2 regions of the Nocardiopsis sp. CA-288880 genome follow, and region 2 is predicted to be linked to the other one. Evidence: predicted binding sites of a transcription regulator. Region 2 holds the regulator's gene; the other holds the start of a gene.
What was found. Region 2 encodes LexA, which represses DNA repair genes until DNA is damaged. Its sites were predicted from a motif close to TCGAACANNTGTTCGA; they were not measured.
Positions count from the first base shown of each region.

Region 1: a site for LexA is predicted at 1,938-1,953, ahead of ruvC (crossover junction endodeoxyribonuclease RuvC). Genes of this name have one in related genera too.

Region 1 covers NZ_CP192105.1:5,647,156-5,654,087, forward strand. Annotated here, with positions in the region: gene ruvB (Holliday junction branch migration DNA helicase RuvB) at 1-675, opposite strand, end outside; gene ruvA (Holliday junction branch migration protein RuvA) at 690-1,304, opposite strand; gene ruvC (crossover junction endodeoxyribonuclease RuvC) at 1,356-1,904, opposite strand; gene ACQPYD_RS24465 (TetR/AcrR family transcriptional regulator C-terminal domain-containing protein) at 2,051-2,692, opposite strand; gene ACQPYD_RS24470 (DUF998 domain-containing protein) at 2,790-3,479, shown strand; gene ACQPYD_RS24475 (NUDIX hydrolase) at 3,531-4,367, shown strand; gene ACQPYD_RS24480 (J domain-containing protein) at 4,465-5,586, shown strand; gene ACQPYD_RS24485 (hypothetical protein) at 5,645-6,640, shown strand; gene ACQPYD_RS24490 (adenylosuccinate synthetase) at 6,637-6,932, shown strand, end outside.
Region 2 covers NZ_CP192105.1:1,613,499-1,620,430, reverse strand. Annotated here, with positions in the region: gene ACQPYD_RS07125 (vitamin B12-dependent ribonucleotide reductase) at 1-605, opposite strand, end outside; gene nrdR (transcriptional regulator NrdR) at 760-1,260, opposite strand; gene lexA (transcriptional repressor LexA) at 1,967-2,686, shown strand; gene ACQPYD_RS07110 (alpha/beta hydrolase family protein) at 2,908-4,008, shown strand; gene ACQPYD_RS07105 (hypothetical protein) at 4,052-4,678, opposite strand; gene ACQPYD_RS07100 (hypothetical protein) at 4,723-5,295, opposite strand; gene leuS (leucine--tRNA ligase) at 5,395-6,932, opposite strand, start outside.

The sequences.
Region 1 (6,932 bases), 3.6 Mb from region 2:
GATCTCCCGGGCCGCGTCCTCCGCGAGGGGAGCCCCGAGCAGGCCCGCCGAGCGGTGCAGGATCAGCTCCAGCTCGTCCGGGGAGTAGAAGTCCATGTGCGCGGTGAAACCGAACCGGTCGCGCAGCGGGGCGGGCAGCATGCCCGCCCGGGTGGTGGCCCCGACCAGGGTGAACGGGGCGATCTCCAGGGGGATGGCGGTCGCGCCGGGGCCCTTGCCGACCACGACGTCGACCCGGTAGTCCTCCATCGCGACGTAGAGCATCTCCTCGGCGGGCCGGGCCATCCGGTGGATCTCGTCCAGGAACAGCACCTCGCCCTCCTGGAGGGTGGAGAGGACGGCCGCCAGGTCGCCGGAGCGCTCGATGGCCGGGCCCGACGTGATGCGCAGCGGGGCGCCCATCTCGGCGGCGATGATCATGGCCAGGGTGGTCTTGCCCAGGCCGGGGCCGCCGGACATGAGGATGTGGTCCGGGGCCCGGTTGCGCCTCCGTGCGCTGTCGAGCACCAGGGAGAGCTGCTCGCGCACCCGCTCCTGCCCGACGAACTCGTCCAGGGCGCGGGGGCGCAGGGCTCCCTCGACCTGGCGGTCGTCGAGGCTGGCGTCGGAGGAGACCGCCTCGCGCTCGTACGGGGCGGCCCCGTGGGCCTCGCCGGACTCGTACGGTTCGTGCATGGGGTGCCTTCCTCCTAGGCGCGGCTGAGCCTGCGCAGGGCGGTGCGCAGCAGGACGGCGACGTCGGTGCTCGCGGACTCGGCGGTGACGGCGGCCGCGGCGGCCTCGGCGTCCTTGGCCGACCAGCCGAGGTTGACGAGGCCGGAGACGACCTGCGCGCGCCGGGCGGCGTCGGACGCCCCCGCAGGGGCCCCCTCCGCGGGGGGCAGCGTGCCGTCGGTGAGGACGGGCGCCTCCAGCTTGCCCGCCAGCTCCAGGACGATGCGCTGCGCGCCCTTCCTCCCGATGCCCGGCACGCGGGTCAGGGCAGCGGTGTCCTCGGTCGCCACGGCCTGGCGCAGGCCGGCCGGGCTGTGGACGGAGAGGATCGCCAGGGCCAGTCGCGGTCCGACCCCGGACGCGGTCTGCAACTGCTCGAACAGGTGCCTCTCGTCGTCGTCGGCGAACCCGAACAGGGTCAGGGAGTCCTCGCGGACGATGAGGCTGGTGGACACGGTGCCGGTCTCGCCGACGTGGAGCCGGGACAGGGCGGAGGGGGTGCACTGGACGGTCATGCCGACCCCGCCGACGTCGATCACGGCGCTGCCGGCGCCGCGTGCGGCCACCCGGCCGGTGAGGAACGCGATCATCTCGTGCGGGCACCGGGGGGCGGTGCCCTTCTCCTTCCTGGGGGCGGGGAGCTAGCGGCCGCGGGTGCGGCGGGCGAGTTCCACCTTGCGGGCGAAGTCCTGTGCGGCCTGGGCGACCCGGGCCTGCGCCCCGCCGCGCCAGATGTGGCAGATGGCGAGGGCGACGGCGTCCGCCGCGTCCGCGGGCCTGGGAGGGCCGTCGAGTCCGAGGATACGCGCCACCATGGTGCCGACCTGCGCCTTGTCGGCGCGGCCGCTGCCGGTGATGGCGGCCTTGGCCTCGCTCGGTGTGTGCAGGGCGACGGGCAGGCCCCGGCGCGCGGCGCACACCAGGGCGATGCCGCTGGCCTGGGCCGTGCCCATGACCGTGCTGAGGTTGTGCTGGGCGAAGACCCGTTCGACGGCGACCGCGTCGGGTCGGAACCGGTCCAGCCACTCCTCGATCCCGCGCTCGATGCCGACGAGCCTCTGGGGCAGCTCGGTGTCGGGACTGGTGCGGACGGCGTCGGCTCCGAGGAGGGTGAGCGGCTTGCCGATGGCCCCCTCGACGACACCGACACCGCACCGGGTCAGCCCCGGGTCGATCCCCAACACTCGCACTCCGCCCACCCTCGCTCGTCTTCGCGCATGTCCTCGAACGTCCGTTCGCACCATGCTAGCGGTGGGCGCCGACCCCCGCCGTCCGTCCGCCCGGGCGTGTCGCCTCCCCCGCCGGACCGCCACGCCCCGCGCGATCTCCCTGCGGATCAGGCGGTCCGGTCCCGTTCGAGGCCGGCAGCGATGCCGTCGACGATCATGAGCAGGCCGTCCTCGAAGGCCTCGTCCCCACCGGGGTCCCCTCCTCCGGCGAGCGCCGCGGCCAGGGTGGGCGTCGCTCCGGTCAGCGCGGCCCGCGCCTCCTCGGGAAGGTCCTCGGGAGGCGTCTCCCCCGCGGCCGCGTGGCGCTGCGCGTCGGCCTGCTGCTGGAGGACCGAGCCCACCACGTAGTGGTCGACGAGGACCGCGGCGCGAACGGCGCGCACGGGACCGAAGCCGAAGCCGACCAGGACGGCGAGTTCGGCGTCGAAGTCGGCGAGGGTGGCCTCCCCCGCGCGACTGCCTGCCACGACCCGGGCCGCGTCGCGGTGGGACATCAGCGCGGCCCGGCGCTCCCGGGCCCGGCGCAGCGACCAGGAGCGCCAGTCCTCCCCGGGCCCCGGGGGACTCCGTGGCGGGCGCAGGTGCTCGGCCATCCTGTCGAGGAGTTCCCGCTTGTCGCGGAAGTGCCAGTAGAGCGCCGGCGACTTCACGCCCAGGCGCTCGGCCAGCCGCCGGACGGTCAACCGGTCCAGCCCCTCGTCGTCGAGCAGCTCCAGTGCCGCCTCGACGATCGTCCGCCGGTCCACCATCACACCGCCCTCTGTGCTCTGCCTCCGGAACAGGGAGCTTATCACCGCTAAGGTAGCTTAGCAGTGATAAGGACTTACCACTGATAAGGAGACAGGCATGGCACCCCCCGCCGACCGCTTCACCCGCGCACTCCTCGCCTGCGGCGCCGCCGCCCCCCTGTTCGTCCCGGTCCTCCTCACCGAGGGGGCGTACCGCCCGGACTACGATCCGCTCCACCGGTTCGGCAGCGAACTCGCCCTCGGGGAGAGGGGCTGGATACAGACGGCCAACTTCATCGCCACCGGCCTCCTCCTGCTGGCCTTCTCCCTCGGCGTGCGGAGGGCGGCGCCCACCGGCCGGAGCTCGCTCGCGCTGCCGGCCCTGACCGCCCTGACAGGGGCGTGCCTGGTCGTCGCCGGCGTGTTCCCGACCGACCCCGCGGGGGTCGGGGCGGCGGGCGCGACCACCCCGGCCGGGACGGTCCACGCGGTCAACGTGCTGCCCTTCCACGCCGCCCTCACGGCGGCGCCCCTGGCGATGGCGTGGCGCCTGGCCGCCGAACCGGGACGGCGGGCGTGGGTGGCGTACTGCTGCGCCACGGGTGCCCTCGTCCCGCCGCTCTTCGCGGCCTTCATGGCGTCCGCGGAGCACGGCTTCCACGGCCTGGGACAGCGGGTCGTCCTGACGGTCGGGCTGACCTGGTTCGCGGCCGCGGCATGGCTGCTCCTGCGCTCGGCCGCCCGGAAGGACCCGGCCCCGGGCACGGGGGGCGGAAAAGGGGTGGACGGGGGCAGGACCGCGTGCTAAGTTCCTCTCAGACAGAGAAAAACTCAGATTGAGAATAACGAGGACCCGCACGTGACCGAGGACAGGACGCCCGAGCACGACGAACCGGAGAGCAGGTTCCTCTCCGGCTACGACCCCCACGCCTTCGCCCCCGCCGCGGTCACCGTCGACGTCGTCGCCCTCACGATCCGCCCGGAGGCCGGGACCGGGGAGACCGGGTCCCGGCGGACGGGGACCCCCCACGTACTGCTCACACGGCGCGCCGCCCACCCGCAGCGCGGCCGGTGGGCGCTGCCCGGCGGGTTCGTCCGCGCGGAGGACGGGCCGGACGGCCCCGCCGACCCCGACCTGCCCGACGCCGCCCTGCGCGTGCTGTCGGAGAAGACCCGGCTCCCCACCGAACTGCACCTGGAGCAGCTGGGCACCTACGGGGCGCGGGGGCGCGACCCCCGCATGCGCGTGTTCTCGGTCGCCCACATGCTCCTGGCCCCCGACCTGCCCGACCCCCACAGCGGCAGGGACACCGAGGAGGCCGCCTGGGTCCCGTGGAGCGAGCTCGGGCACGGCGAGGGCTCCCGGGCCGGCCGCGACCTCGCGTTCGACCACGGGCGGATCCTCGCCGACGCGGTCGAACGCGCCCGCTCCAAGCTGGAGTACACCGCCCTGGCCACCGCGTTCCTGCCGTCCGCCTTCACCATCACGGCGCTGCGGGAGGTGTACCAGGCGGTGTGGGGGCGCACCCTGCACGCCGCCAACTTCCACCGCAAGATCCTCGCCACCCCCGGGTTCGTGGAGGACACCGGGGAACTCGCCGAGCACGGCGGCTCCGGAGGCGGGCGCCGCGCCCGCCTGTACCGGGCCGGCGGCGCCGCGCTCCTGCACCCGCCCCTGCTGAGGAGCGCCCAGTGACCGGGGCGTCCCGACCGCGCCGGGACCCGCCCCGGAGCCGCCCCGCCGTCGTCCCCGCTCCGGGGGCCGCGCGCCACGTACGAGAAGGGAGGGACCGATGAGCACGGAACAGCACGACACCGCGGCGTTCGACGCGGCCCTGCGCACCGTCTCCCTGGCCGAGGACCCCGCCGCGCTGTTCGGCCCCGTGCCGGTCGGCGGCGGAGCCGTCCCCCCGGCCGCCACCGCCGAGTACCGCCGCCTGGCCCGCCTGGTCCACCCCGACCCGGCGCCCGGGAGCCGTCGCGCGGAGGCCTCGGAGGCCTTCACCCGGCTCACACGGCTGTGGGCCCTGTACCGGGAGATGGCCGCCGGGGACCTGCGCTTCGACGACCTCACCCTCACCACCCGGAAGCGCGCCTACCGTGTCGCGGCGGGGCGCCTGGCCCGGGGGGACGTCGCCGACCTGCACCCGGTCCGCTACCGCGACGGGGAGTGGCACGACGCCGTGCTCAAGCTCCCCCGGTCCCCCCGCGACAACGACCTGATGGAGGCCGAGGCGACCGCCCTGCGCCGCATGCGCGAGAAGGGCCACGAGCACTACCGGGCGTTCGTCCCCGAGCTGGTGGACTCGTTCAAGCACCGCGACGCCGCGACCGGGGTGGAGCGCCGCGCGAACGTGCTGGGGCGGCTGCACGGCTTCCACACCCTCGCCGACGTGCGGCGGGCCTACCCCGACGGGGTCGACCCCCGCGACGCGGCGTGGATGTGGCGCCGCCTGCTGGTGGCCGTCGGCAACGCGGCGCGGGCAGGGGTCGTGCACGGCGCGGTCGTGCCCGAGCACGTGCTGGTCCACCCCGCCGAGCACGGGCTGGTGCTGGTCGACTGGTGCTACTCGGTGACCTCGCACGCGTCGCGCACCGCACCGCACGTCCCGGCCATGGTGCCGGGCCGCGAGGACCTCTACCCGCCCGAGGTGGCCGCGCGACGCCCGGCCGTGCCGCAGACCGACGTCCACATGGCCACCCGGTGCGTCGAGTTCGTCACCGCGGGGCGCCTGCCCCGGGAACTGCGCTCCTTCGCGCGCGGATGCACCCTGCCGGCGCCCGAGCGGCGGCCCCGCGACGGGTTCGCCCTGCTCTGCGAACTCGACGACGTGCTGGAGCGCGTCTTCGGCCCGCGCCGGTTCCGCCCGTTCCACATGCCGGAACCCTCTCCACCCACCGCCCCCGCCCGCTAGGGCACCGACCCGCGGCCCCTCCCCGGCCGCTCCCGTCCCCTCAGAAGGAGACCCACCCATGGGAAACAGCAACTGGTCCACCGACGCCTACCACGCGCGCCAGGCGTACAACTCCTCCGTCGGGTCCAGCAGCTTCGGCTACACCGACGACGTGCTCGCCTCCACCCCCCGCAGCAAGTGGAAGACCCACCCGAGCCTGGACCCCCGGGACGCCGGCGTCCGGGAGAGCCGCGACTCCGACGAGCACCCCAACTCGCTCGCCATCTCCGTGCTGTTCGACGTCACCGGCTCCATGGGCACCGTGCCCCGCGTCCTCCAGACCAAGCTGCCCGACCTGTTCGGACTCCTGCTGCGCAAGGGGTACGTGGAGGACCCGCAGATCCTGTTCGGCGGGATCGGCGACGCCACCTGCGACCGGGCGCCGCTCCAGGTCGGCCAGTTCGAGTCGGGGAACGAGCTGGAGGACGACCTCGGCAACATCCTGCTGGAGGGCGGAGGGGGCGGCCAGGCCACCGAGTCCTACGAACTGGCCATGTACTTCATGGCGCGGCACACCGCGATGGACTGCCTGGAGAAGCGCGGACGGCGCGGCTACCTGTTCGTCATCGGCGACGAGATGGCCTACGGGTCGGTCAAGGCGCGCGAGGTGCGCGAGGTGATCGGCGACGACGTCACCGAGAACATCCCGTTCCCGCAGATCCTCGCCGAGCTGCGGCGCAGCTTCGAGGTCTTCTTCATCATGCCCACGGGCAGCCACTACTACGGCGACCCGAAGGTCAGGGGGTTCTGGGACACCCACATGGGCCAGAACGTCATCTACCTGGACGACCTCGAGGCGGTGTCGGAGACCATCGCGCTCACCGTCGGGCTGGCCGAGGAGGCCATCGACCTGGAGGAGGGGCTGGCGGACCTGGCCGAGGCCGGGTCGGACGCCGGGGAGGCGGTCGGCAAGGCGCTGCGCCCCCTGTCCTCCGCGCGCGGCTCGGTGGTGGTCGCACCGGCTCCGGGCGGGCTCCCCGCGGTGGCCGACGAGGGAGGGGTGGGCCGGCTGTGACGGGGACTCCTCCGCGGTGGTCCGACGGGAACGCGGTCGTCGTCGACCTCGGGTTCGGCGACGCGGGCAAGGGCGTGACGGTGGACCTGCTGTGCGCGCGGCGGCGCTTCGGCGCCGTCGTGCGCGCCAACGGGGGCGCGCAGGCGGCGCACAACGTCGTCGCCCCCGACGGCCGGCACCACACGTTCGCGCAGTTCGGAGCGGGAACCCTCGCCCCGGGCGGGCCGGTCCCCACCCACCTGTCGCGGCTCGTGGTCGTGGACCCCTTCGCTCTGGCGGCCGAGGCCCGGCA
Region 2 (6,932 bases):
GAGGACAGCAGCTCCTTGCTGGAGCGGATGCGGGAGAGGTTCACACCCGCGCCGGACCCGCCCTTGAAGATGATCCCCTCTTCCTTGTACCAGTCGAGGATCGACTCCATGGTGTCGTCGACGGAGAGGATGAAGCACGCGCTGACCTGCTGCGCCGAGGCCGTCCCGACGTTGAACCACACCGGCGAGTTGAAGCTGAACAGCTGGTTGGCGAGGGCGTGCTTGAGCTCGTGGTCGAAGATCTCCGCGTCCTCGTCGCCGGCGAAGTAGCCGTTCTCGACGCCGGTCGCGGTGTAGACGCCGACGACGCGGTCGATGAGCTGCTTGAGGCTCCACTCGCGCTCGGGGGTGCCGACGGCTCCGCGGAAGTACTTGCTCGCCACGATCTGGGTGGCGTTCATGGACCAGGAGGCGGGGAACTCCACGCCGCGCTGCTCGAAGTTGACCGTGCCGTCACGCCAGTTGGTCATGACGACGTCGCGGCGCTCCCACTCCAGGGAGTCGTACGGGTGCGTCCCGGGGGTCGTGAAGATTCGCTTGATCTTCAGGCCCTTGCGGCTCCCCTTGCCCTTGCGTCCCGTCGAACCGCTGGCGGTTTCCGTCATCGTGGATTCTCCCCCTACCTCGTGGGCACGGCCTGCCCAACCGTGCACGGCGTCCTTGGAATACGGGACGGCCGGTCACGGGAGGACGTGTCCCGCGGTGTCCGGCCAGCCCCTGCGGCGCCCCGCCCGCGGCCCTCTCCCGGCCGCGGGGGCGCTACCCGCTGGTGGTGCTGCTCTCGGGGAGGGGGCCGGCCGCGCCGTCGCCGTCCTCCCGGTCCTGCCTCAGGCTGGCGATCTCGGCCTCGAAGTCGGCGAGGCTCTCGAAACCGCGGTAGACGCTGGCGAAGTGCAGGTAGGCCACCTCGTCCAGGTCACGCATCGGGCCGAGGATGGCCAGGCCGATCTCGTGGGCCGGCACCTCGGCGACGCCGCGTCCGCGGATCTCCTCCTCGACCTGCTGGCCGAGCTTGGCGAGCGCGTCCTCGGAGACGGGGCGGCCCTGGCAGGCCCGGCGCACACCGGCGATGATCTTGGTACGGCTGAAGGGCTCGGTGACCCCGGAGCGCTTGGCGACCATCAGCAGGACGGTCTCCTGCGTGGTGAACCTGCGCTCGCACACCGGGCAGGACCGGCGGCGCCTGATGGCCGCGCCGTCGTCGGTGGACCTGCTGTCGATCACCCTGGTGTCCGGATGGCGGCAGAACGGACAGTGCATCCTGGTTCACCTGCTTCCCTCACCGAATCGACACCCTGTATCTCTACTAAACCACAACTCCTGGGCAATCCATCCCTCGAGAGCACCAGATGTTGTGGTCGAACTTAGGCGCAGCGAGGGGTGGCCCGCAACTCCGCGGCCCGCGTGTCCCGCACGCGGGCACGCGACGCGGCCAAGTGGCACAGCGGCGACCCGGTCGGCCCGCGTGCCCGCGCGCGGGCACGCGACGGGACCCGCGGCGGACGGAGGGGACGGCATGGGGACGCCGGGCCGCCCCGGGGGCGCCCGGCTCCGTCGACAAGAATAGCGGCGGAGGCCCCCGGCGCCCGCTGCGACCGGCGGCCCGCCGCGCCCGGAAGCACGTCCCACGAGGGAGTTCCGGCGTCACCCCCGGGATCCGGGAGACCAGTCCCACATCCCCCGGAACCGCCCTCGGGGAGACGTGTTCGCGCATTCCGGGGACAACACCACGTGAACACGTGTACACACGTCGGTAGAGGCCGGAAATTGACCGCGAAAACACGCGGGACAATGGCCCGAACCATCGAACGCTTGTTTGATATCACCGTGCGCAACGTCTAATGTTGACTGTGATTTCACGCTGGTTTCGCCATCACGCGGACCCCAGGTCGGCGCGGTTGCGGACCGGTGGTGGCCAGTCACGCAATCAGGCCCTGACCGAACCGAATGCCGAGGAGGCCCGGCCGTGCCGGAGGAGAATCCCGGAACCGCAGATTCCACCGCCGTTCTCACCGCAGTGGGGAACACGGAGGGATCCACGCCCGAAGCCCCCAAACTCACCGCCCGACAGCAGAGCGTCCTGAACTGCATCCAGCGGTATGTGCGCGAGCGGGGCTTCCCCCCGTCCATAAGGGAAATCGGGGAAGCGGTCGGCCTCTCCAGCCCTTCCAGCGTGGCGCACCAGCTCAAGGTCCTCCAGCGCAAGGGCTACCTGCACCGGGACCAGAACAGGCCCCGGGCGGTGGAGCTGCGCTCGCCCGGCCGCTCCTCCGGCCAGACCGTGACCCCCGAGGACATCGACCCCTCGCGCGCCGCGGCCGTGCCCCTGGTCGGCCGCATCGCCGCCGGCGGGCCCATCCTGGCCGAGGAGTCGGTGGAGGACGTGCTCGCGCTGCCCCGCCAGCTGGTCGGGGAGGGACGCCTGTTCATGCTCACCGTGGTCGGCGACTCGATGATCGACGCCGCCATCACCGACGGCGACCTGGTCGTGGTCCGCCAGCAGCAGGACGCCAACAACGGTGACATCGTGGCGGCCCTGCTGGACGACGAGGCGACCGTCAAGGTCCTGCGCCGCGAGGAGGACGGCCACGTCTGGCTGATGCCGCGCAACGATGCCTACGAGCCGATCAACGGGGACGCCGCCACCGTCCTGGGCAAGGTCGTCGCGGTCATGCGACGCGTCTGACCCCGGCCCCACCGCCCCGCGCCTCCGGCGCCGTCCCGCGACGGCCCGGGGGCGCCGTGCCGTGCGCGGGCGGCCGGACCGGCCGGGGCCGCCCGGCCCGCGCACGGTCGCGGGATCCTCGGCACGTTCCCGGACCCCCGGGCACAGGCCGGCCCGCGCACGGTCGCGGGCCGGCCTGTGGACGACGGGGGCCCGCAGGGCGGGGCCGCTAGGCTGGAACCGTGTCCACACCACTCTCCTCCCCCTCCGCCCGGCCGCGCGCCGCACTGGTCGGCGGTGCCCTCGCAGTCCTGCTGTCCGCCGCCGCCTGCTCCCCGGCCGACACCGGCGGCGCCGAGCCCCCCGGTGCCGGCGGGGTCGAGCGCGAACTCGCCTTCGAGGGCGGCGGGCACGAGGTGTCCGCGAGCTTCCGCACACCGCACGACGCGTCCGGGAGGGTCCCCGGCGCACTCATCATCTCCGGCAGCGGTCCCACCGACCGCGACGGCAACGCGCCCGCGCGGCCCGACGCCGACACCAACCGCAACCTCTCCCGCGTACTCGCCGAAGCCGGTGTGGCCTCGCTGCGCTACGACAAGTTCGGCAGCGGCCCGGATCCGCAGACCGGGGAGGAGACCGGCCCCGGGGGCGTCCGGACGATCGCCCCGGTGGACCCCGAGGTCTTCGACCGGCAGGTCGTGGCGGCGTACGAGGAGCTCGTCGCGCAGCCCGAGGTGGACCCGGGGCGCGTGGTCGTCGTCGGCCACAGCGAGGGCGCCCTCTACGCCCTGCGCGCCCACGAGCTCATCGGCTCCGGGCGCCCCTCGCCCGCGCTGGTGCTGGCCGCCCCTCCGGGCACGCGCTACCTGGACCTCGTCGACCGCCAGGTCACCGAGCAGGTCCGCCTGGCGGAGGGGGCGGGCCAGATCGAGGAGGCGGAGGCCGTGCAGCTCCTCTCCGACATGCGCGCCGGGCGGGCCGCGGTCAGGGGAGGACGCGACCTCACGTCGCGGGAGAGCGACCAGCTCGGCGTCTACACGCCGTGGAACGCCGACTTCCTCTCGTTCATGGACGGCCTCGACCCCGTCGAACTCGGTCGCGGCCTGCCCGGGGGCACACCGGTCCTGGTCCTGTGGGGGGAGGACGACGCCCAGGTCTCGCGGGAGGACGTGGACCGGCTCATGACGGGTCTGGACGGCGCCGAACGCGTGGACCTGCCCGGTACCGACCACATCCTCCGGGCCTTCGAGGACGAGCCCGGAGCGGCCGTCCTGGACTCGGACAGACCCTTCGCCGAGGGGGTCGCCCCGGCGCTGGAGGAGTTCCTCGACACTGCCTGGTAGGGTTCCCGGCTTTCGGGGGCGCCCGGGGGGGGGCGCCGGTCCGTCACTCGGGGATCGACTCCGGGAGGGCCCCGACCACGGCCAGGGCGAGCTCCTCCGCGTCGGCGACGATACGCTCCTCGTCGGCCGGCCCGGTCGCGTCGTAGCCGGACGCCACGCTGTAGCAGGACTCCAGGTACAGGTTGGAGACCCGCGTCCCCACGCAGCCGACCGTGAACGGCTCCCCGCGGGTCCAGCGCACCGCCTCCTCGCCGACACCGTCCAGCCCGGCGGTGTCGTGCTGTTCCGTGGTCGCGCGCAGGTTGTCGGCGGCGGTCGTCACCCCGCCCGGGTTGGGGGCGGCCACCATCACCAGCATCGCCGTGGCCGGGACCGCCTCTCCCGGGCCCTGCGGGGTCGCCCAGCGGCACTGCCACCCGGACCCGGCCGGGTCCTCCGGGCCGCCGACCGGCTCCTCCAGCTCCAGTTCGTGCCCCGGCACCAGCGCGTCCAGCGTCTCCGTCGCGACGGCGGCGCACTCGGGGGCCGACTCGTACTCGCCCGTCTCCGGGGAGTCCCGCGTGACGACGTACCAGATCGCGCCGGCCGCGAGCAGGAGCAGGGCCAGGCCGGCGGCGACCACTCCCGCCGTCGCGCAGCCCCTGCTCTGCGGCTGCGCAGACGGCACCACCTCGGGAGGAGGGCCGTACGGGGGCTGGGCGGGGTACTGCGGGCTCACAGGGACTCCCCGATCCGTCCGGCGAACTCGGCGGCCAGGTCGGCCGCCTCCTCGGGGTCGACCGGCTCCTGCCCGGCCAGGCCCGCGTAGGACACGCGCACGAACAGGTTGTCGCTGTGGAAGGCGAGTTCGGCGGTGCCGGGCACCTGCCCGTGCCACACCGCGCCCTCGCCCGTCGGCAGGTCCACCTCCTCGGCGCGCACGGGCAGCAGTGCCGTGTACGCCTCCGCGGCACGGTCGGCCCCGGTCACCGGTTCCTCCCCCGTGGCGTCGGTGAAGAGCGCCGACACGTCGACGCGCAGTGCTCCCCCGTCGCCGCCGGGGGCCCCGGGCGAGGACCACGCGCACACGAGGTTGTCGCCGCCCTCCAGGGGGCCCTGCTCCCGGGGCTGCGCGACCGCCCCGGGCAGGCGCTCCGCGAGGAGTTCGCCGGTGACGGCGTCGCAGCCGGTCGCCGCGGCGTGCACGTCACCGCTCTCGGGGACGTCCGGGTCGTTCCCGGACAGCCACAGCCCGCCGCCGACGGCGGCCGCGGACAGCACCGCCGCGCCCGCACCGATCACGGCCACCCGCACGAGGGGACCCACCCGGCCACCCGCCTCCCTGTCGGTCACCGAGCCGACCGCGGGGGACGGCGGCCGCGCCCGGCGGCCGCCGTCCCGTTCCGGTCAGCCGACGACGATGTTCACCAGCTTCGGCGCGCGCACGATGACCTTGCGGATCTGCTTGTCGCCGATGAAGCCCTGGGCCCGCTCCGACGCCAGCGCCAGCTTCTCCAGCTCGGCGGGGTCGATGTCGGGCGCCACGGACAGCTTGTCACGGACCTTGCTCTGGACCTGCACGACACAGGTCACGGTCTCCTGCACCAGGAGGCCGGGGTCCGCCTCGGGCCAGTGGCCGACGGCGACGGTGCCCACGTGCCCCAGCTTCTCCCAGCCCTCCTCCGCCACGTAGGGCGCGAACAGGGACAGGGCGACGGCCACGAACTCGGCGGCCTCGCGCACCGCGGGGTCGCCCGCGCCGGGGCCGGAGTCGATGGCCTTGCGGGCCGCCGAGACCAGCTCCATGGTGCGGGCGATGGCCACGTTGAACCGCCGCGACTCGACCAGGTTCGTGATCTGGTCGATGGTGCGGTGCGTGACCCTGCGCAGGGCGGTGTCGCCCCCGGCGGGGTCGGTGCCGGGCTCGCTGGCCGCTCCCGCCTCGCTCATCACCCGGTAGGCGCGGTTGAGGAACTTCTGCGCCGCGACGGCGGACACGTCGGCCCAGTCGACGTCCTCCTCCGGGGGGGAGGCGAAGAGCATGGTCAGCCGGACGGCGTCCACGCCGTAGGCGTCGATCTCCTTGCCCAGGTCGACGCCGTTGCCCAGGGACTTGGACATCGCCCGGCCCTGGTTGATGACCTGCCCCTGGTTGGTCAGGCGGCGGAAGGGCTCGGTGAAGGACACCATGCCCAGGTCGTGCAGGACCTTGGTGAAGAAGCGGGCGTACATCAGGTGGAGCGTCGCGTGCTCCTTGCCGCCGATGTAGTGGTCGACCGGCCCCCACTTGTCGACCGCCTCGACGTCGAACGGGGCGGTGTCCAGGCGGGGCGAGCAGTAGCGCAGGAAGTACCAGGACGAGTCCACGAAGGTGTCCATGGTGTCGGTGTCCCGCAGGGCGGGGCCCGCGCAGGACGGGCAGTCCACGTTGACCCACTCCTCGGCCGAGGCCAGGGGCGACACGCCCTTGGGCGCCAGCTCGGCGCCCTTCAGCTCGGGGAGGGTGACGGGCAGCTGGTCGTCGGGGACCGCGACCTCGCCGCACGAGGGGCAGTGGACGATCGGGATGGGCGTGCCCCAGTAGCGCTGGCGGGACAGCAGCCAGTCGCGCAGCCGGTAGTTGACCGTGCCCTCGCCGGTGCCGCGCTCGGCGAGCACCCCGATGATGCGCTCGATCGCCTCGGCCTTGGCCAGGCCGTCCAGCGGACCGGAGTCGCGCAGCGTGCCCTCGCCCGCGGTGGCCACGCCGGTCTCCGCCGGGTCGGGCTCGCCGGTCTCCACCACGACCCTGACCGGCAGGTCGAAGGCCAGGGCGAAGTCGAGGTCGCGCTGGTCGTGCGCGGGCACCGCCATGATGGCGCCGTGGCCGTAGTCGGCCAGGACGTAGTCGGCGGCCCAGACGGGCATGCGCTCGCCGTTGACGGGGTTGACGGCGTAGCGGCCCA